One region of the Thiohalorhabdus methylotrophus genome, then DNA from elsewhere that is predicted to be linked to it. Evidence: riboswitches for the same ligand, from Rfam matches in the RefSeq annotation. Region 1 holds a riboswitch; the other holds the start of a gene.

Region 1 (10,600 bases):
TCCCGATATCTCCCTGACCGCCGCGACCTCAACCGCTCCTTCCCGGGGTCCGAGCGGGGCTCGCTGGCCGCGCGGCTGGCACACCTGTTCATGAGCGAGGTGGTGGACAACTGCACCTACGGCATCGACTTGCACACCGGCGCCATCCATCGCGGCAATCTGCCGCAGATCCGCGCCGATCTGGACGACCCCGAGGCCGCCCGGTTGGCCAAGCTGTTCGGCGTGCCCGTCATTCTTAATTCCAGCCTGCGGGACGGCTCGCTACGCCAGTCCGCCAGCGACCGCAACGTGCCCGTCCTGCTCTACGAGGCCGGAGAGGCCCTGCGCTTCGACGAGTTCTCTATCCGCGTCGGCGTGCGCGGCGTGCTCAACGTGCTCCGGGCGCTGGGCATGCTGCGTCCTAGCCGTCGCAAGCGTCCGCTGCCGGAGCCCTACGTGGCCCGCTCCAGCACCTGGGTGCGGGCGCCGCAGAGCGGCTTCCTGCGCACCACCACCGAGCTCGGCGCCCTGGTGAAGAAAGGGGACCGGCTGGGCGTGGTCTCCGACCCCTTCGGCGAGCAGGAAGAGGCCGTGACCGCTCTGGGCGACGGCATCGTGGTGGGGCGGACGCACCTCCCCCTGGTCAACGAGGGGGACGGCCTGTTCCACATCGCCCGCTTCGAGGCCGCCGACGAGGTGGCCGCGGAGCTGGAGGCCTTCCAGTCCGGCGAGGAGGCCTTCACTGGCGGCGAGCAGGGGGAAGAGCCCGGCTGACGGATCGGCCTTTCCCGGCTGTCCCCGGTCCATCGGCGGACAGCCCCGGAAACGAGTAAGGATCGGCATATGCAAGGCGCCCTGTCGCATCGCCTCCTGGCGCTCCTGAACCGCTGGGTGGGGGTGCGGGAGACGGAGGTCCGGGCCCTGGTCTGGGCCTTTCTCTACTTCTTCAGCCTTCTCGCGGGCTACTACGTCCTGCGGCCCATTCGGGACGAGATGGGTATCCAGGGCGGTGTGGAGAACCTGCCCTGGATGTTCACCGCCACCTTCGTGGCCATGCTGGCGGCCATCCCCCTGTACGGCGCGGCTTCCGCCCGCTTCCCCCGCCGCCGCCTGATCCCCGGCGTGTACCTCTTCTTCCTGGTCAACCTCCTGCTGTTCTACGGCGCCTTCCGGGTGGTGGAGGACCCGGCCTGGGTGGCGCGGGTGTTCTTCGTCTGGGTGAGCGTCTTCAACCTGTTCGTGGTCTCGGTGTTCTGGACCTTCATGGCGGATCTGTTCAGCAACGAGCAGGGCCGCCGGCTGTTCGGCGCCGTGGCCGCCGGCGGCAGCGCGGGGGCCATCGCCGGGCCGGCGCTCACCACCGGTCTGGTGCAGCTAGTGGGGATCGCGGAGCTGCTGCTGGTGTCCGCGACGCTGCTGACGTTCACCTTGCTGTGCATCAGCCGGCTGCTCGCCCAGGCGGCGCGGCTGCGCGGATCCGGTGCCGGCGAGCCGGCGTCCCCGGGTTCCGGCGACGAAGGGGCCGCGACTCGGGGGCTCGGTGGCGGCGCTTGGAGCGGTATCCGGCTCCTGGCGCGTAGCCCCTACCTGCTCGGCATCGCCGGCTACATCCTGCTGTACACGGCCACCTCCACTTTCCTGTACTTCGAGCAGGCCCATATCGTGGAGGACAGCTTAGCCCAGGCCGCCGACCGCACCGCGCTGTTTGCCGCCATGGACCTGGCGGTCAACATCCTGACGCTCGGCGTGCAGCTATTCGTCACCGGCCGGGTGGTGAGCCGGCTGGGCGTGGGCGTGGCGCTGGGACTGCTCCCGGCCCTGGTGGCCCTAGGCTTCGGGGTGCTGGCTCTCGCCCCGGTGCTTGGGGTGCTGGTGGTGTTCCAGGTGCTGCGGCGGGCGGCGAGCTACGCCCTGGCCCGGCCGGCCCGGGAGGTGCTGTTCACGGTGGTGGGTCGGGAGGAACGGTACAAAGCGAAGAACGTAATCGATACAGTGGTTTATAGGGGGGGCGATGCGGCCACCGGCTGGGTGTTCGCCGGACTCACCGGCCTCGGCCTGGGGCTGGCGGCCATGGCCGCGGTGGCTGTTCCCCTGGCGGTGGGATGGCTGGCCCTCGGCGTGGGCCTGGGCCGGCGTCAGGAGGCCCTGAGCCGCGGAACCGATGCGGCGGCACAACAAGGAGACCGAGGATGAGGCACACCCTTTCCGGCATAACCCGGCGCACGGCGCTGAAGCTGATGGCCGCCGCGGGCGGATTGGCCCTGTCGGGCGGGGCGCCGGCGGTCCGCGCCGAGAAGTCCCTGCGGACCCGGGAGATCCCCGCCAGCGGCGAGTCCATCCCGGTGGTGGGGCTGGGCACGGCGCGCACCTTCGATGTCGGGCCGGGGGAGGCGGAGCGGGCTCCCCTGTACCGGGTTCTGGAGGAATTCTTCGCGGCGGGCGGGCGGGTCATCGACACCTCGCCCATGTACGGCACTGCGGAGACCGTGGTGGGCGATCTGCTGACGGAGATGAAGCATCCGGAGGTCTTCTACGCCACCAAGGTCTGGACCCGGGGCGAGCGGTCCGGGATCAGGCAGATGGAGCGCTCCGCGGAGCGCATGCGCACGGAGGTCATCGACCTCATGCAGGTGCACAACCTGGTGGACTGGCGGACCCACCTGGAGACCCTGGAGCGCTGGAAGGCGGAGGGCCGGATCCGCTACCTGGGCATCACCCACTACGTGAATTCCGCCTTCGACGAGCTGGCCCGGATCATGAAGCAGCGGGACCTGGATTTCGTCCAGCTCCCCTATAACCTGGCCAACCGGGAGGCGGCGGACCGGCTCCTGCCGCTGGCGGCGGACCGCGGGATCGCCGTGCTGGTGAACGAGCCCTTCGAGACCGGCGCCCTGTTCGGCCAGGTGGGCGACATGGAAGTGCCGCCCTGGGCCCGGGAATTCGGCGCCGAGACCTGGGCGCAGTTCTTCCTCAAGTTCATCCTCGCCCGGCCGGAGGTCACCTGCGTCATCCCGGCCACCAGCGACCCGCAGCACATGGCCGACGACATGCGGGCGGGGATGGGCGCGCTCCCCGACGCGCAGCAGCAGGAGCGCATGGTCAAGCTCTGGGAGTCGCTCTAGCCGGGCCTCCGTGGCGCTTCCGCCCGCGAAGCCAGCGCCACGTGAGGACCACGCCGGTGGCCGACAGGAGCGTGCCGCCGCCCATCAGGAGCAGGACCAGGGGATACCAGACGCCCTCGCGCCGCATCCCCGTGGTGAAGTCCCAGCTGTGCAGGCCGTTGTAGAGCCACCGGTCCCGGCGGCTGGCGGCGCTCTCCCGGAGCGCCACCACGCCGCGCCGGGGATCGAGGTACAGCCAGGTGCGGGCCGGGTCCGCGAAGCGCACCCGCAGCACCGGCCAGCTGCGCGCCCGCCGTCCCAAGCGGTGCCGCCGATCCCGGTAATAGTAGCCGTCCGGTTCGTCGAGCCAGACCGCATCGCGGATGGCCGGAATCCCCCGGCGATCCCGGAACGGGCCGAGCAGGGCTTCCCGGCCGAAGGCGCGGAACGGTTCCGGATCGGGGACGTCCGCCGCCACCAGGGCCGATTGGCCGGTTTCCCTGTGCGCCAGGAAGTAGGGCTGTCCGTCCACCTGGACCAGGGACAGCGCGCGCACGGGGCCGGATTCCCGCCCCAGGGCCGCTAGCGCCCCGTCCGGGGAGCGCCGGAAGGCCGCCGGCCGCAGCGGCCCCCCGGCCAGGACGCCTTCGGCGTCGAAGCGCGTCCCGGTGCCGGGCGGCCATCCCAAGGGGTCCAGGGAGAGCATGCCGCTCACCGACCAGCCAAGGACGAGGGCGCCCGCGAGCAGGCCGGACCAGTGGTGCCACGCCCGCATCCCCCGGTACGGGGAAGTGCCGCGCCGGTCCCCGGGGCGCCGCAGCACCAGCAGGCCCGGAATCAGCCCGCCCAGCACCATGACGCTGCCCAGACCCGCCAGGCCGATCACCAGCCAGCGCCAAAGCTCCGGGTGGCGCCGCAGGCTGGTGGGGTAGAGCCAGTGGGTGACGGGGCCGGCATAGGCCCAAAGCCGCTCGGAAGCGGTCACGGACTGGACCACCTGGCCGGTGCGGCTGGAGACGTAGACCCGGGTATCCGCGGCGTCCCCCAGGGCATACCGGTATAGAGGGCGGTGCGGCGCGTACTGGCCGCCGAAGGTCCACTGGTCCGGCTCGGTGAGGCGCCCGGTGAGGCGGACCGGGGCCTCCCCGTCGGCCCAGGAGCGGGCCGCCCGCGCCGCCCGATCCGTGTCCACCCGGCCGACGGGCGTGCCCGTATCGGCATAGTAGGCATGCCATCGGCCAGCCGCGAGGACGTGATAGGCCGGCCGGTCCCGGAAGGTGCTCAGGCGCACGGCTTCCGGAGGGGCGTCCATCCCGGCCCGCGACCACACCGTGGCCGGGGAGAGCAGTCCCGCCCCGGAGGGCAGGGCCGGAAGCCGGGCACGGCGTTCCGGGGCGGCCAGGTCCGGATAGGAAACGAACATCATCACCACACCGGAGGCGAACCAGGCCAGGAGGAGCAGGCTCAGGACCAGCCCCAGGTAGCGGTGCACGGGAAGAAGGCCGCGCAGCCACCAGCTCCGTCGCGTGAAACGGGACATGGGCATGGCCGTTCCCCGCTAGAAGCTGTAGGTGTAGGTGGCCTGGAGATTGCGCGGCGTACCGAGATACCTGTACGCGTAGTCATCGCCGCTGGCGGCTCGGACCCCGCTCCCCAGCTGGGAGGCGTACCGGCGATCGAGGAGGTTCTCCAGCCGCAGACCCAGCCGGTGGCGCCTGGCGGCGTCCAGGTGGCGGTAGGCGGAGAGGTCGAAGACCCAGTAGCGGCCGTAGGTTTCGCGGCTGCCGGCCACGGTGTTGGCCACCTTGCCCACGTAGAGGGCCGTGAGTTGGCCGCCGGTCACCCCGCCGGGGGTGTCGTAGCCCAGCAGAGCCTTGAGGAAGCTGCGGGGGATCTCGTCGATCTGCTCCGAGCTGCCGCGCTCGGTGGCCTCGGTGTAGGTGGCCGCCACCTGGCCCCGCCAGCGGCGCCCCAGCCGCAGTCCCAGCTTGCCCTCGGCCCCCTTGCTGATCACCCGGTTATCGGCGTTGACGAAGGTATCCCCCTCCACCTGGACCAGGTCCTTGATGCGGCGGTAGAAGCCGGATGCCTCCCAGGTTAGGGAATTCCCGCCGCCCAGCCGGTGGCTGCCGCCGAATCCGCCGTTCACGCTGAAGCTCTCCTCGGCGTCCAGGTCCGGGTTGCCGGCCGCGCAGCAGGGGTCGTCCACGAACTGTTCGTAGGCCGTGGGCAGACGAAAGGCCGTTCCCGTGGAGGCCCGGAAATGGGTGCCGCCCGGCAGCGGGCGCCGGCCGCTCAGGTTCCACACCGTTTTCTCGCCGCCCTTCTCGGCGTCGTGATAGCGCACCCCGAGGGCCAGGTCGGTGCGGGGCGCGAAGGAGAGGTGGGGCCGGTATTGGCCGTAGACCGCCGCCACGGCCTCGCGCTCCTGGTCGATGCGCAGGACGTAGTCCTCGCCGTAGTACTCGTGGTAATCGGCGCCGAGGACCCAGGTGGAGCCGTCCGCCTGGAAGAAGCGCGCTGTTGCGCGGGCGCCGTACTCCTCGAAGCCCCACTCCTCGTCCTTGTAGAGGGTCTGCTTGTTGCCGCTGCCGTCCAGGCCCACCCGCGTGAAATCGGTCCACCACTCGTGCCAGTAGGCCTGGGCCTCCAGGGCGAAGCGCCGACCCCACTGCCGGTCCCAGTTGACGTAGGCCAGATGCTCCGTCCGGTCGTTGCTGGCGTGGTGCTGATTGTAGGGCCGCGCGTAGTCCAGGTCGGCCTCGTTGCGCTGGAGGAAGAGCTGGACATTGCCGGCGGCTCCCAGGTCGTGCCGGGATTTCAGGCCTGCGGTAAGGCGGTCGTATCCGCGGTCGTCCTTGCGGGCATTGGGCTCGTAGGCGCCGTCCGGGAAGGGCTGGAATCCCTTGCTCCCGTCCCGGCGGGCAAAGGCCAGCACCTGGTGGTTCTCGCTGCCGCCGGCGCCCCAGGCGCTCAGGGCGCCCTCCTTCAGGGTGCCGGCGGAAGCGCTTACCTGGCCGGAAGCTCGGGATCGCGGGTCGCGGGTGATCACGTTCACTACCCCGGCCACCGCCTGGGTGCCGTAGAAGAGGCTCTCGGCGCCCTTGATCACCTCGATGCGCTTCACCATGTGGGTGCTCAGGGTGTCCAGGGGTGTGGTGGAGCCGTACAGGCGGTTGTTGACCCGGACCCCGTCCACCAGCCACAGGATGTCCTTGGCCCGGGAGCCCTGGAGGGAAACATTGACGTAGTCCGCCCGCCCGCTCCGGGGTGCCACGTACAGGCCGGGAGCGAACATCTGGAGGGCCTGGCCGAGATCGTCCACGTTGGCCCGGTCCAGGTCCGCCCGGCTGATCACCTCCACGGCGTGGCCGTGCTCCTCCAGCTCGAACATGAGACTCGGGCGGGCGGCCTCTACCGATATGGCATCCAGGCTGGCGGATTCCGATCCCTGCGCCGATGCCGCTGCGGGGACGAGGGCTGTGATGGCCAGGAAAAGGGGGGCAGCAGCCCGCTGCTTCGGGAATACGGGGTGCATAGGTCTCCAATCCCTTGGTCGAAAGGGGAAAATTGGAGCCTGCGTGAAAGCTCAGGGGGCGAAGGGGCCACCCGGGGGCTGCGAAGGGTGGGCGCACGGCAACGAGTCGCCCCCCAAGCCCTAGACGCGAAGGCTCGGGTTGTCGAGCGCCGGGTGGCGCTCCCCTTCGGCAGGTCTTCGGACTGAGGGGCGGGCCGAATCATTCGGCTGGCCTTGGACCGCGGCTTCCCATCCCCTACCGCTCGGCCCGGAGGGCGGACCGAGGGAGGAGGGACAGTGCCTGGGCGCTTGCGCCCGGGCGGTCCTCGTTCCCCAACACCGCTGCGCGTCAGTCCCGGATTCGCACCGGGTTCCCTTTTCACGGACAGCCCTTGCGGACTGTCCGAACCGAGAGGTCGGCAAGATTATCGGACCAGGGCCGGGGAGGCAACCGGAGCAAATCCCTCGTAGGGGCAAGGCGGTGTCGGAAGGGGCGGGGACGACTCGCCCGGCGCGGACGGGGAAGTCCCGCCGGGATGGGCACTCACGGGCGGCCGGGGATATCCATGCGCAGGATGCGGTCGTCGGACTGGCGGGGCCGTCCCCGGCCGTCCCGGTTGCTGGTGAGCACGTAGAGGGCGCCGTCCGGACCCTCCACGGCGGCGCGCAGGCGGCCGAAGCGGCTGGCGCCGTCCTCGGCCCGGAACCAGCGCTCGATGCGCTCGATCCGGTAGTCCCCGTCACGGCGCAGACGGAGATGGAGCAGCGCCTCGCTGCCCAGGGTGGCCACGAACAGGTCGCCCTTGTGGAAGGTCATTCCGGCCGGAGGCGTGGTGTTCTCGGGCCAGGCGGTAATGGGGTTGATGAAGGGCGTCTCCTCGGGGGCGCCCACCACCTCCGGCCAGCCGTAGTTGCCGCCCTTGCGGAGCACGTTGAGCTCGTCATGGGCCTGCAGGCCCATTTCCCCGGAGGGGCCGTGCTCCGAGGCGAGCAGGGCGCCGGTGCGCGGATCCCAGGCCAGGCCCTGCGGGTTGCGGTGGCCCAGGGAGTAGACCGGAGAGCCGGGAATGGGGTTGTCCGGCGGGATCTTCCCCTCGGGGGTCACCCGCAGGATCTTGCCGGCCAGCGAGCTCCGCTGCTGTGCCAGCTGGCGCTCGAAGGTCTCCCCGGCGGTTACATAGAGCATGCCGTCCGGGCCGAAGGCGATGCGGCCGCCGTCGTGGAAGCGCCCGCCGGGAATGCCGTCCAGGATCACCCGGTCGAGCTCGCCGTGGTCGCCGCGGTGGCGGAGGCGCACCACCCGGTTGGTGAGTCCGCTGGGGCCCTCGTAGGTGTGCATGAGGTAGACGTAGGGGCGCCCGGGAAAATCGGGATGGAGGGCGATGCCCATGAGGCCGGCTTCCCCGGCGGAGTACACCTCCAGCTCCGCGTAGGGCGCCTCCTGGAGGGTGCCGCCGCGGATCAGCCGGACCCGGCCGGGGCGCTCGGTGACCAGGGCGTCCCCCTGGCCGCCTGGAAGGAAGGCCAGGCTCCAGGGCACCTCCAGGTTGGCTACCCAGGTGGATACCCGGACATCCTCCGGCTCGGGCACGTAGACATCGTCCACCGACTGCGGCTCGGGGCCCACCTCCACGGCGCACCCGTGGGTGGAGAAGCCGAGAAGCAGCACGAGGGCGGCGAGCAGATAGGGAAGGGCCCGCCGCCGTAGAAGGGGCTGGTATACCGGTTCCATGGGGCGCCCTTTCTTTTGGATGCCTCATGGCCAGTCTGTACCCTCCGACCCGTCAGGGGGAACCGGGGTTACGGGTAACAGGCGCTCTGGGGCCGGGGGCGCTTCCGGGTCACCTCCAGATCGCGCAGCTTCCCGTCATGCAGGCTGTAGATCCAACCGTGCACCTCCAGGGGCTGGCCGCGCTCCCAGGCTTCCCGCACCACCTGCGTGCGGCAGACGTTGGCTACCTGGTGCTGCACGTTGATCTCGCAGAGGCGATCCACCCGGGCTTCAAAATCCAAGGGATCCAGCTCTTCGCGGTGCTGGTCCGCCACGTCCCGGATCATCTCCAGCCAGCCGGTAATGAAGCCCGACCCCTTGCCTTCGAGAGCAGCGCGTATACCGCCGCAGCCGTAGTGGCCGGTGACGATCACGTGGCGCACCTTGAGGACCTCCACCGCGTACTGGAGTACGGAGAGGTAATTGAAGTCGTTATGGGGGGCAAGGTTGGCCACGTTGCGGTGGACGAAGATTTCACCGGGCTTGCGGTCGACGATCTGGTTGGCCGGGACGCGGCTGTCCGCGCAGCCGATCCAGAAGTATGCCGGAGACTGCTGACGGGCCAGCTCAGAGAAGAAGTCCGGATGCTCGGCTTGCACGCCCTCCGCCCAGCGGTGGTTGTGCTCGAGCAGGTTGCGGATGTCACCCATGGGATAGGCCCACTTTGCAGGGATGTCGTGAAATATGAGGGTACCGGCCAGCCCCCGGCCGTCCATGACGCCCGTCAAACGGGGTCGCCTATGCGCCCCCTGAAGAGGCGTTGCGTGAGGGCGGCGGGGCACTTCAGGAGCCGGAAAGGTTATCATTTTGTGGAGAATATGCGGCTGCCGGTTTCGTTACCCTCACCCGGTCACCCTGGTTATAATCCCCAAGGCCCGGCAGGGCTGGGCAGGAAAGTACCCCCTATGCGATTCGGGAGAGCGCAATGCAACCGTTGGTAGGCCTCATCATGGGCTCGGCCTCCGATTGGGAAACGCTGCAGCACACGGCGGAGACGCTGGAGGCGCTCGGCGTTCCCCACGAGGTGCGGGTGGTCTCCGCCCATCGCACCCCGGACCTGCTGTTCGAGTACGCCAGCGGGGCCGAGGAACGGGGCCTGGAGGTGCTCATCGCCGGGGCCGGCGGCGCCGCGCACCTGCCCGGTATGGCCGCCGCCAAGACGGTTCTTCCGGTGCTCGGCGTGCCGGTCCAGTCCAAGGCCCTGAACGGCATGGATTCGCTGCTGTCCATCGTGCAGATGCCGGCCGGGGTGCCCACCGGCACCCTCGCCATCGGCCGCTCCGGGGCCATCAACGCCGCGCTGCTGGCGGCGAGCATCCTCGGCAACAAGCACCCGCAGTTCCGCGAGGCCCTGCAGGCGTACCGCCAGGAGCAGACCGACAACGTACTGTCGCGGCCCGATCCGCGGGAGGAAACCTGAGATGCGGGTGGGAATCCTCGGAGGCGGCCAGCTTGCCCGCATGCTGGCCCTCGCCGGCCATCCCCTCGGCATCGAATCCACCGTGCTGGACCCCGGGGAGGGGGTCTGCGCCGGGGCCGTGGCCACGCACCTGGTCGGCGGCTACGAGGACGCGGACCAACTGGGGCGGCTGTCCGCCGCCGCGGACGTGGTGACCTACGAGTTCGAGCAGGTGCCGGAGACCGCCACCACGGAGCTGGCCAGGCACAATACCGTGCACCCCGCGCCGCAGGCCCTGGCCACCGGCCGCGACCGTCTGAACGAGAAGCGGCTCTTCCAGGAGCTGGGGATACCCACCGCCCGCTTCGCCGCCGTGGATTCCTACGAGGCGCTCGAAGCCGCGGTGGCCGACATCGGCCTCCCCGCCGTGCTCAAGACCCGGACCCTGGGCTACGACGGCAAAGGTCAGGCGGTACTCCGGGAGAGCGGGGACATCGAGCCCGCCTGGAACCAGATCGGCGGCGTGCCGCTGATCCTGGAGGCCGTGGTGCCCTTCGGGCGCGAGGTGTCCATGGTGGCCGTGCGGGGTACGGACGGCGAGAAGCGCTTCTATCCGCTGGTGGAGAACCTCCATCGCGAGGGCATCCTGAAGGAATCCCGGCCCCGGTTCGGCGATCCGCTCCACGGCACCGCCGTGGACTACGCGGGACGGTTGCTGGACCGGCTGGGCTACGTGGGCACCATTGCCCTGGAGATGTTCCAGGAGGGCGACCGCCTGCTGGCCAACGAGATGGCCCCGCGGGTGCATAACTCCGGGCACTGGACCATCGAGG
Region 2 (10,600 bases), on a different contig from region 1:
GATGGTGGAGACATGGCGGAAGTTGTAGTCGTGGCCCGGATAGACCAGGGTCTGCTCCGGGAGCGTGAACAGCTTGTTCCGCACCGATTCGAACAGGTCCCCGGCACTGCCGTTCTGGAAGTCGGTGCGGCCGCATCCATCGATGAGCAGCGTATCACCGGTGAGCACCCGGTCTCCCACCACGTAGCAGTGGCTGTCATCGGTATGGCCGGGCGTGTACAGCGGCTCGATACGGATTCCGCCCACCTCGACGGGCTCGCCCTCGCGGACCTTGAAATCCGAGCAGTCCACGCCGCTCTGCTCGGGGACGCCGACCCGGCAGCCGGTCCGCTCCCGGAGCGTATTGTCGCCGGCCACGTGGTCGGCGTGGACGTGGGTCTCCAGCACATATTTCAGGGTGAGGCCGTGCTCCTCCAGGACCTCCAGGTCCCGATCAACCATGGCCGCCACCGGGTCGATGAGGACCGCCTCGCGGGTCTCCTCGTCGCCCAGCAGATAGGTATAGGTGGAAGTCTCGGACTCGAAGAGCTGACGGAAGATCATGGCTGCCCCCTCGTGGCTTTCCGGCTCGTTGCTTTCCAGTCTGTTCCAGCGCTGAACCGGCTTCAATATTAGTGAATCAGCGTGTACGAATATTAGATAGCTGATCGGGCCCTTTGTTCCCGCCCCGCGGAGCCCCTTTCAACCGTCCCGATCCGCACCGGGCTAGGGGAAGCGGTAGCCCATGAAGAGCCGGAAGGCCTTGATATCCCGATCCGCGTCGGGCTGCGGCCCCACGTCCAGATTCTTGCCGTGATCGATCTGCACCATGACATAGGTACCTTCCGCGAGACCGGCCCCCAGGGAGGCGCTGGGCTTGGTGCCCAGACTGAGCCCCCAGCCGAACCCGCCGCCCTTGCGGGTCGCGTCGCTGTAGCTCACCTCCTGGACATAGTAGCCGCCGTGCAGGCCCATGAAGAAGCTCCGGTACCAGACCCGACCCTCCAGGGCCGCGACGCCGTTGTTCACCGAGGCCCGGGAGCTCGCCGCGTTGTCCGAGTTCTCCAGGGAAAGGGCCGTGAAAGGCACGATGGAGAAGACCGCGCTCTGCGGAATCTGATAGTCGAGGCCGAAGCTGAGGCCCGTGCTGCCGTAGGAATCCCCGGACCGGTTGCCGGAAGGCTCGGTATGGTGAAAGGAGAGGCCACCATAGACGCTAGGCCCGAGCGCGGGCTCCGCCACGGCCGCGACCGGGATCGCCAGGGACACCGTTGTCAGCGTAATGCGCAGGGCCCGGGAGACACCCATAGCCGCTCCTTGCATGGGAATTCCTGCCAGTCGGCGCGCAGTCCGGACGGACTGCGCCGCTCTCGTCCCCCCCTCACCGGACCGACCTGCCGGACCGGCGGACAGAGGATTTTGTGATTCAGGACAGTAGGCCATTTCCTCCTTTGCCGCAACGACCTCTTGTCCCGCGCCGCATAACCCCGTATCTTGGGCCTATGCTCCGGCTCACCCCCCAAATCTTGGGGTGACGCAAGAGGGAACCCGGTGCGATTCCGGGACTGACGCGCAGCGGTATTGGGGAGCGAAAGCCGCATGGGCCGCCGAACCGGGCGGCCCGGGCACTGCCCTTGGGGGTGGGAAGCCGCGGCCGTAGATGGCCCCTGAGTCCGAAGACCTGCCGGAGGGCCTCCGTCCACGTGATGGAGGAGAACCCGCGAGCCTTCGCGTCGCAGTCCGGTTTTCCGGACCAGGGCTCCGGGATCGGCGGGCCGCCGCATCCCCCGTTATCCCGGCTCCTCCGCGTTGGCTCCAATCGACCGAAACGCGCTACCGCGGCGATTGGAGATCCCCATGAGCACTCCCCCTTCCCGGCCGGCCTCCGGCTTCGGCCCTCTCTGCTCCCGAGCTTCCGATTCCGCCACCCTGCACTGGGCCGCCCAGCATCTGGGCCGCGTCCTGCGAATTCACGAAGGCTCCGGACCGGCTGCCGACCAGCGCATCCGGACCCGGGTCCGATGCCTTCTGGACCGGGTGCGCGCCGAGCTACCGTCCGGGACCGCACAGCCCGGAGAGCTCACCGACCACCTGTGGTCCGCCCTGCTTCGGAACGGCCAGACGGAAGCCGCCCGCTTCTTCCTTCCCTATCAGGCGAGCAGGGGCCCGGTACTCTGGATCTACCGCGGGGAGGCGGGCGCGGACCCGCTGGCCCGGAATCGCGTGGAGCGATTGCTGGACCGTCGCTGTCTGGAGCTGACCGACCCGGACCTGGACACGGCGCGCATCCAGCGCCACTGCCGCGCCCGGCTGCGCAACGGCATGGAGGAGCGCGAGCTGATCCGTGTGCTCTCCCTCACCAGTCCGGCCGAGGCGGCGATCCTGGACCGCCTGGAGACGGCGGCCTAGGGCCCTGTCCCAGACAGGACATTAGAACCCCGCCAGCCGGGCGGCAACCTCGGCGCGCACCAGAGCGACGGCCCGGCCCACCGTCTCCTGCCGGGGCTCGGAGCCCGGGTCCGCCTCGACTCCGATGACCACCCACTCGGGGAGCTGTCCCAGCCGTTCGGCGAGGGCCAGCCCCTCGGCCAGCCCGAAGCCGTGGGAGGACAGGGCATCCGTAACGGGCAGCCGCGCGCGGTCGGTGATGCGGTGGAGCGTGCCCGGGGCCGCCCCGGTGCGTACCGCGTCCACGAGCACGGCGTGGTCCATCCCCTCCAGATGGGCCACGAGTCCGGCACCCGGCCGGTCCAGCGCCCGGAAGCGGACCTCCGGCCAGCCGTCCCGGGCTCCCGCCCGCAGCGCCTCCACCACCGCCCAGCCCAGCCGGTCGCCGCCGAAGGGCGAGCCGATGCCGAGCACCGCCACGCTGGTCATCGGCGCCGGACGGTCAGGTCCAGAAAGTGGGTGGCGCAGGAGATGCAGGGATCGTAATTGCGGATCACCCGCTCTCCCAGGAACCGTAGCTCCGCGTCCGGGGCGTCCAGTCCGCGCGCCTCCAGGGTGGCCCGTAAATCCTCCTCCATGCGCGCCTGATTCTGGCTGGTGGGCGGCATAATCCGGGCGGCGGTGACGCGTCCGGACCCGTCGGTCTCGTAGCGGTGCCACAACAGCCCACGCGGCGCCTCGGTGGCGCCGTAGCCGACCCCCGCCCGCGGCGTCACCTCGGCGTGGGGCCGTTCCGGAGCCCGATAATCCGCGAGGAGCCGCACCGCCTCCACCAGGGCGGCGTGGATCTCCAGGGCCCGGGCGGGCAGGGAATGGAAGGGATTGGTGCTGGGCAGCGCCGGCCCCGTTTCCCCCAGCAGGGCCCGGGTCTCCGTCGGCAGCAGGTCGGCGTTGAGGTTCAGACGGGCCAGCGGACCCACCAGGTAGGGCTCGCCGTGCAGGCGGGCGTGGAAGGCCGTGGAGTGGGGCACCTGCTCCTCGGCCACGTGGTCGGCGAGCTCGGAGACGGGGGCGTCCAGTCCCGTGGAGGCGCTGAGCCGTCCCCGGTTCATGGGATAGTCCGCGCCGTTGCGCAGGGCCAGATAGGGGAAATCCTGGCCATTATCGGGAAGGGGGAAGCCGGCGGCCCAGCGCACCAGCGCCTCCGCCTCCGGGAGGGCGGCCTCCAGCCGGGCGCGCAGGTCGCGTACGGCCGCCGCGGCGGGGGCGTGGTGAAAGCCGCCCACCCGCGCTCCCACCGGGTGCACCGCCCGGGCGCCGAACAGGGCCATGACCTCGTTGCCCAGAGCCTGCAGGCGCATGCCGCGACGTACCTCCCCCGGGTGGTCAGCGGTCATGGCCAGGGCGCTTTCGTAGCCGAAGAAGTCCGGGGCCGCGAGCAGGTGGATGTGCAGGGCGTGGCTCTGGATCCACTCGCCGCAGTAGAACACGCGACGCATGGCGCGCACCCACTCGTCCGGCTCCACGCCGAAGATGGACTCCAGGGCCTGCACGGCGCTCATCTGGTAGGCCACCGGGCATATGCCGCATATGCGGGCCACGGCGTCGGCCACCTCCGAGTGGTCCCGGCCCACCAGGAACCGCTCGAACAGCCGCGGCGGCTCGTAGATACGCAGGCGGAGGTCGGTGATACGGCCGGCCTCGGCGTGCACCTCCAACGCGCCCTCCCCCTCCACCCGGGCAAGCACCGGGACCCGGATATCGATGCGGCGCCCGGCATCGCTCACGGATCGTCCGCCCCCCGGTCCTCGCGCCACCGACGGCCGGCGGAGCGCAGGGGCTCCCGGTGGCTGTGGATGAAGTGGAAGCGGCGCGCCACCTCCTCGGGCAGCAGACCCAGCCCCCGGAAGCGACGTCCCAGCGCCTCCGTATTGGGGTTCTCCGCCGGCCCGTAGCAGCCGTAGCAGTCGCGGCCGAAGGCGGGACACAGGGCGCCACAGCCGGTGACGGTAACCGGCCCCAGGCAGGGCGTCCCGCGGCTCACCAGAACGCAGACGTTGCCGGCGCGCTTGCACTCCATGCACACCTTGTCCTGCTCGGGCACCGGATCCACCCCCCAGAGCAGCGCGCGGACCGCCGCGAGCACCTGGCGGCCGTTTACCGGGCAGCCCCACAGCTCGTAGTCCACGTCCACGTTGTCGGCGATGCCCGTGGAGGTGGCCAGGCTCTCCACGTACTCCGGGGAAGGGTAGACCTCCGCCAGCCACTTCTCCCCGTCGTGCAGATTGCGCAGGGCCTGGATGCCGCCGGAGGTGGCGCAGGCGCCGATGGGCACCAGGTAGCGGCTGTTGGCCCGGATGCGCTTGATCCGCGCCACCTCGTCGGGGGTTGCGATGCTGCCCTCGACGAAGGCGATGTCCACTTCGGCGTCCGGGTCCACCGGACCCGCCTCGGCGAAATGGACGAAGTCGACCAGCTCGGCGAGCCGCACCAGATCCTCGCCCAGATCGAGAAAGGCGAGCTGGCAGCCGTCGCAGGAGCTGAGCTTGTGGACGGCCACGCGCGGCCGCGCCCCCGGTTTCGCCGCTCCCATTGCCGTCCTCCGTGGTGGCGAGATTCGCCCCCTCACCCGGTCACATTACGCAAACCCGGCCGGTCAGGGAATCCCCGGGTCCGGACGCGGCGCGGCCGTGCTATCCGCGGTAGAGACCGGCACCGCCCTTGCCGGCCACCGTTATATCTGATCGAATATAGCGAAATTCCACCCGGAGCAGCGCACCGTGTCCCAATTGTCCTCCACCCGACCCGCCGGGCGCCTGTGGCTGGAAAAGGAGGCCCGCGGCTTCCTCGGCCAGGGTCGGGCGGAGCTGCTGGAGCACATCGACACGCTCGGCTCCATGGCCAAGGCCGCTCGGGCCATGGGCATGGGCTACAAGCGTGCCTGGGACATGATCGAGGCCATGAACAATCTGGCCGACGCCCCCCTGGTGGAGCGCGTTTCCGGCGGACGCGGTGGCGGCGGAACCCGGCTCACCGACCACGGGCGGCACATGATCGCCGAATTCCGAGCCGCTGAGGCCGCCTACGTGCGATTCCTGGACCTGCTGGCCGCCGAATCCGGCGACCCCGAACGCCTGCGGGCGCTTATAGGGAGGATGGCCATGAAGACGAGCGCGAGGAACCAGTGGTGGGGCCGCGTGATGCGGCTCCAGAGCGGACCGGTGAACACCGAGGTGGCACTTCAGCTGAGCGGGGGCGAGACGCTGGTGGGGGTGATCACCAACCACAGCGCCGATGAACTTGGGCTGAGCGAGGGCAAGGACGTCATGGCCCTGGTGAAGGCCACGCACATCATCCTGGCCGGCGGGGAGGACGGCCAGCACACCAGCGCGCGCAATCGCCTGTGCGGCACCGTGGAGCGGGTAGAGCACGGCGAGGTGGAGGCCGGCGTCACCCTGCGTCTGCCCGGGGGTGGCACCGTGAGCGCGGTGGTGACCAACGAAAGCGCCGACGACCTGGGGCTCCGCGAGGGCGCGGCGGCCTGCGCCCTGATCAAGGCCTCGCACGTGATCCTGGCGGTGAACGGCTGAGCGAGCTGAACCACCGAGGGCGCCAAAACGCCAGGCAAGACAAGAGAGAAAGGACGCCCATGGCAGCGTTTGCCGCCTTCAACGGGCCGCCCCATCACGGGGCCCACCCGAGCCTCCCCTCCTGCCTGCGCCGTTTCCTCGGCGCCCTTGGCATCCTGGGCGGTTCGCTGGTCGGTGGCGTGCTCCCCGCCCACGCCGGCGAGGTGAAAGTGGCGGTGTCCTCCAACTTCAGCGCCGCCATACACGCCATCCAGCCCGATTTCGAGGCCGCCACCGGCCACCATATGCGCATCAGCACCGGCTCCACCGGCAAGCTCTACGCGCAGATCCGCAACGGCGCGCCGTTCGGAGTCTTTCTTGCCGCCGACACCCGCCGGCCCCGCAAGCTCGAGGAGGCCGGGGAAGCCGCGCCGGGTGGCCGCTTCACTTACGCGCGGGGACGCATCGCGCTTTGGAGTCCCGACCCGCGCCAGGTGGACGGTCCCGGAACCCTGGCCAAAGGCGATTTCCGCCACCTGAGCATCGCCAACCCCGAGACGGCGCCCTACGGCCTCGCGGCCCAGCAGACCCTGCAGGCCCTTGGGCATTGGGAGGATCTGAAGGGAGCCATCGTGCGCGGCGAGAACATCGGGCAGGCGCATCAGTTCGTGGCCAGCCACAACGCCGAGCTCGGCTTCGTCGCCCTCTCCCAGATCAGCGGACCCAACCGGCCCGGGGAGGGGTCCCGCTGGCTGGTCCCCCAGTCCTACTATGATCCCATCCGCCAGCAGGCGGTGCTGCTGGCGGACGCGGCGGACGAGCCCGCCGCCCGCGCCCTGGTGGACTATCTCAGGGGGCCCGAGGCGGCGGAGGTGATCGAGGCTTTCGGCTACGCCATCCCGAAGGGGGACTGAGCCGCTCGCTCGCGGGATGCCGCGCCGCCTCCTGCGCGGTGCGCTCCAGGAAGGAGAAGAATGGGCGTCCTTTCCGCGGCCGATATCGAGGCCTTCCGCATCACCCTGGCCCTGGCCGGCGTAACCACGCTGGTGCTGCTGGTGCTGGGCACGCCTCTGGCCTGGTGGCTGGCGCGCACCGGCGCCCGGTGGAAGGTGGTGGTGGAGGCGGTGGTGGCCCTGCCGCTGGTGCTGCCGCCGACCGTGCTCGGCTTCTATTTCCTGGTGGCCCTGGGGCCCCACGGACCCATCGGCGGCACGCTGGAAGCACTGGGCGGCAATGCCCTGGCCTTCACCTTCACGGGCCTGGTGGTGGGCTCGGTGGGCTACAGCCTGCCTTTCGTGGTCCAGCCCCTGCAGGATGCCTTCAGCAGCGTCATCGGCCGCGGCGCCATGGAGGCCGCGGCCACCCTAGGCGCCGGCCCGCTGGACCGCTTCTTCACCGTTGCCGTGCCGCTGGCCCGGCGCGGCTTTCTCACCGCCGCCACCCTCGGCTTCGCCCATACCCTGGGCGAGTTCGGCGTGGTCCTCATGATCGGCGGCAATATACCGGGCGAGACGCAGGTGCTCTCCATCGCCATCTATGACCACGTGGAGGTCCTGGAGTACGGCCAGGCCCACCTGCTTTCCGGCCTCCTGCTGGCGTTTTCCTTCCTTCTGCTGCTGGCGGTCTATGCTCTGAACAACCGCTTGAGGGTGGTGGGGGTATGAAGCCGCACCAGACGGAACCTCCGATTACAAGCGGGGATCCGCCGCCCTCCAGCCCTTTCCTCCAGGCCCGCTTCCGCCTTGAGCGCCCGGGCTTTCTGCTCGACGCCACTTTCGATGCCCCCGGCGGCGGATTCACCGCGCTATTCGGTCCGTCGGGCTCGGGCAAGACCACCCTGCTGCGCTGCCTCGCCGGGCTGGAGCGGGCGGCGGGGTATCTTATCGTCGACGGGGAAGCCTGGCAGGCGGACAAGCGCTTCCTGGCCCCCCACCGCCGCGCCGTGGGCTATGTGTTCCAGGAGGCCAACCTCTTCCCCCACCGCACCGTGGCCGGGAACCTGCGCTACGGGCGGGACCGGACGCGCCGGACGCCCCCGAGCCGGGACGAGGTGGTGGCGCTGCTGGGGCTGGAGGCCCTGCTGGACCGGCGCCCCCACCAGCTCTCCGGCGGGCAGCGGCAGCGGGTGGCCCTGGGACGGGCATTGCTGGCCGCGCCGCGCCTGCTCCTGCTGGATGAGCCCCTATCGGCCCTGGACCGGGCCAGCCGCGAGGAAATCCTGCCGTACCTGGAGCGGCTGCGGGACCAGCTGCACCTGCCCGCCATCTACGTCAGCCACAACCTGGAGGAGGTCACCCGGCTATCGGACAGGCTGGTGCTGCTGGAGGAGGGCCGGGTCCTCGGCGCGGGTCCCCTGGAGGAGATGACCACCCGCCTGGATTTGCCCCTGGCCCATGACCGGGAGGCGGAAGCCGTGGTCGGCACTCGGGTGGCGGGACACGACCGGCGTTATGCCCTCACCGCCCTGGAATTCCCGGGCGGCGTGGTCCACATCCCCCTGCTCGACCGGCCCTACGGGGCGCCGGTCCGGGTGCGGATCCCCGCCCGCGACGTGAGTCTCACCACAGAGGAGCCGCGGGCCAGCTCCATCCTCAATGTGCTACCGGCCCGTGTGGTGGAGCTGCAGCCAGACGGTCCAGAGGCCATGATGGTCCGGCTGGAGGCCGGCGGGCTGCCGCTGCTCGCCCGCGTCACCCGCAAATCCTGCGACACCCTGGACCTGCGGCCGGGCCTGGCGGTGCACGCGCAGATCAAGAGTGCGGCACTGGCCGGCTGAAGGCGCCCTCCGGCGCCCGCAGCAGCTCGGCGAGCTCCTCGCCCGGCAGGGCGGGCGCGTAGAGGAAGCCCTGCCCCACCTCGCAGCCCTCCCGCCGCAGGAGCTCGGCCTGCTCTTCGCTTTCCACCCCCTCGGCCACCACCCGCATGCCCAGGCTCTTGCCCATGGCCAGGATGGTCCGCACCAGGGCCATGTCGCTTAGGTCCCCCGGAATGTCGCAGACGAAGGATTTGTCGATCTTCAGGGTGTCCAGGGGCAGATTCTTGAGGTAGCCCAGGGAGGAATAGCCCGTGCCGAAATCGTCCAGGGCCAGCTGGATGCCCATATCCCCGAGCTCGGCCAGGATGCGGGCAGCCTCGTCGGTATCCTCCATGAGCGAGGCCTCGGTCACCTCCAGCTCCAGGCAGTCGAAGGGACAGCCGAAATCGGCGCTGATTCGCTGCAGCAGCCCGGGGATATCCCGCCGCTGCAGCTGAACCGTGGAGAGATTGACCGCCAGCCGCTCCAGGTGGATCCCGGCATCCCGCCACCTGCGCTGCTGCGCGCAGGCCTGCTCCAGGACCCAGTCCCCCATGGGCAGGACGAGCCCGGTTTCCTCCGCCAGCGGGATGAACCTCCCGGGCGAGACCAGGCCGCGCTCGGGGTGGCGCCAGCGCAGCAGCGCCTCGGCCCCGCAGATTCGGCCGCTGTGGAGCTCCACCTTGGGCTGATAGTGCAGCTCCAGCTCGTCGTTCTCGATGGCCGTCTCCAGCTCCCGCGCCAGGCTCAGCCGCTCCGTGGCTGTGGCGGTGAGCTCCCGGGTGTAGAACCGGCACTGGTTGCGCCCCAGCTCCTTGGCCCGGAACAGCGCGGCGTCGGCGTTCTTGATCAGGGTCGCACCATCCGCGCCATCCTGCGGATACAGGCTGATGCCGATGCTAGCGCTCAGGGAAACCTCCCGGCCCTCCAGGTGCATGGGCTCCTCGAAGGCGTCGAGCAGATCCTGGGCCACCCTTTCCGCGCGCAGGGGCCCGGAGATGTACTCCAGGAGGACCAGGAATTCATCCCCGCCGATGCGGGCCAGGGTGTCCTCGCGGTGCAGCACCCCGCCCAGCCGTTTCGCCGCCTCCACCAGAAGCTCGTCCCCAACCGGGTGCCCCAGGCTGTCGTTCACGCTCTTGAAGTCGTCCAGGTCGAGCATCAGCACGGCAAGGCATTCGCCGTCCGGGTCTCGTTGGTCCAGGGCATGGCCCAGGCGCTCGTGGAACAGGCGGCGGTTGGGCAGCTCGGTGAGCGGATCGTGGTTGGCGAGGAAGTCCAGCTCCTCCCGGGACCGCTTCATCTCGGTGATATCCGCGAACACGGCCACGTAGTTGGTGAGCGTCCCCGCCTCGTCCCGCACGGCGGTGATGGTCAGGTGCTCCGGGTATACCTCGCCGGTCTTGCGGCGATTCCAGATCTCCCCCTGCCAGGCGTCTTCGTCACGCAGTTTCCGCCACAAGTTCTGATAGAACTCCGGACCCTGGGTACCCGAGGAGAGCAGCCGCGGCGTGTGACCCAGCACCTCCTCCTCGGTGTAGCCGGTGATGACGGTGAAGGCCCGGTTCACCGCCACGATCCGCTCGTTGGGATCGGCGATGATCACCCCCTCGCCGCTGCTGTCGAACACCACGGCCGATTGGCGTAGCCGCTGCAGATGGCGCTCCCGCTCGGTGCGGATGCGGCGTTGACCCACCCCCATGGCCAGGTCGGAGGCAAGCTCGCTCAGTAGCCGGATCTCCTCCCGGTCGAAGGAGAAAGGCTCGTGGGCGAAGATCACCAGCGCCCCCTCGAAGCCCTCGCCGGAGAACGGCAGGGCCACCAGGGCGCCGAGGCCGTCGGCGCCCGCCTCCGCCGCCCAGGCGGGCGC

What was found. A riboswitch is a leader RNA that binds a small molecule or an ion and turns the genes downstream of it on or off. The one in region 1 is predicted to bind cobalamin.
Region 2: another riboswitch for cobalamin. It lies ahead of ACERLL_RS05280 (hypothetical protein); the one in region 1 lies ahead of ACERLL_RS06440 (TonB-dependent receptor plug domain-containing protein).

Annotation. Positions count from the first base shown of each region.
Region 1 covers NZ_JBGUAW010000004.1:53,313-63,912, reverse strand. The annotation lists gene ACERLL_RS06460 (succinylglutamate desuccinylase/aspartoacylase family protein) at 1-753, shown strand, start outside; gene ACERLL_RS06455 (NTP/NDP exchange transporter) at 823-2,172, shown strand; gene ACERLL_RS06450 (aldo/keto reductase) at 2,169-3,101, shown strand; gene ACERLL_RS06445 (PepSY domain-containing protein) at 3,079-4,626, opposite strand; gene ACERLL_RS06440 (TonB-dependent receptor plug domain-containing protein) at 4,639-6,618, opposite strand; cobalamin riboswitch at 6,770-7,025, opposite strand; gene ACERLL_RS06435 (PQQ-dependent sugar dehydrogenase) at 7,142-8,329, opposite strand; gene ACERLL_RS06430 (carbonic anhydrase) at 8,398-9,096, opposite strand; gene purE (5-(carboxyamino)imidazole ribonucleotide mutase) at 9,294-9,788, shown strand; gene ACERLL_RS06420 (5-(carboxyamino)imidazole ribonucleotide synthase) at 9,790-10,600, shown strand, end outside.
Region 2 covers NZ_JBGUAW010000003.1:172,801-183,400, reverse strand. The annotation lists gene ACERLL_RS05290 (MBL fold metallo-hydrolase) at 1-543, opposite strand, end outside; gene ACERLL_RS05285 (hypothetical protein) at 706-1,302, opposite strand; cobalamin riboswitch at 1,471-1,682, shown strand; gene ACERLL_RS05280 (hypothetical protein) at 1,837-2,388, shown strand; gene ACERLL_RS05275 (hydrogenase maturation protease) at 2,410-2,856, opposite strand; gene ACERLL_RS05270 (Ni/Fe hydrogenase subunit alpha) at 2,853-4,154, opposite strand; gene ACERLL_RS05265 (NADH-quinone oxidoreductase subunit B family protein) at 4,151-4,960, opposite strand; gene ACERLL_RS05260 (TOBE domain-containing protein) at 5,148-5,957, shown strand; gene modA (molybdate ABC transporter substrate-binding protein) at 6,017-6,850, shown strand; gene modB (molybdate ABC transporter permease subunit) at 6,911-7,600, shown strand; gene modC (molybdenum ABC transporter ATP-binding protein) at 7,597-8,712, shown strand; gene ACERLL_RS05240 (EAL domain-containing protein) at 8,687-10,600, opposite strand, start outside.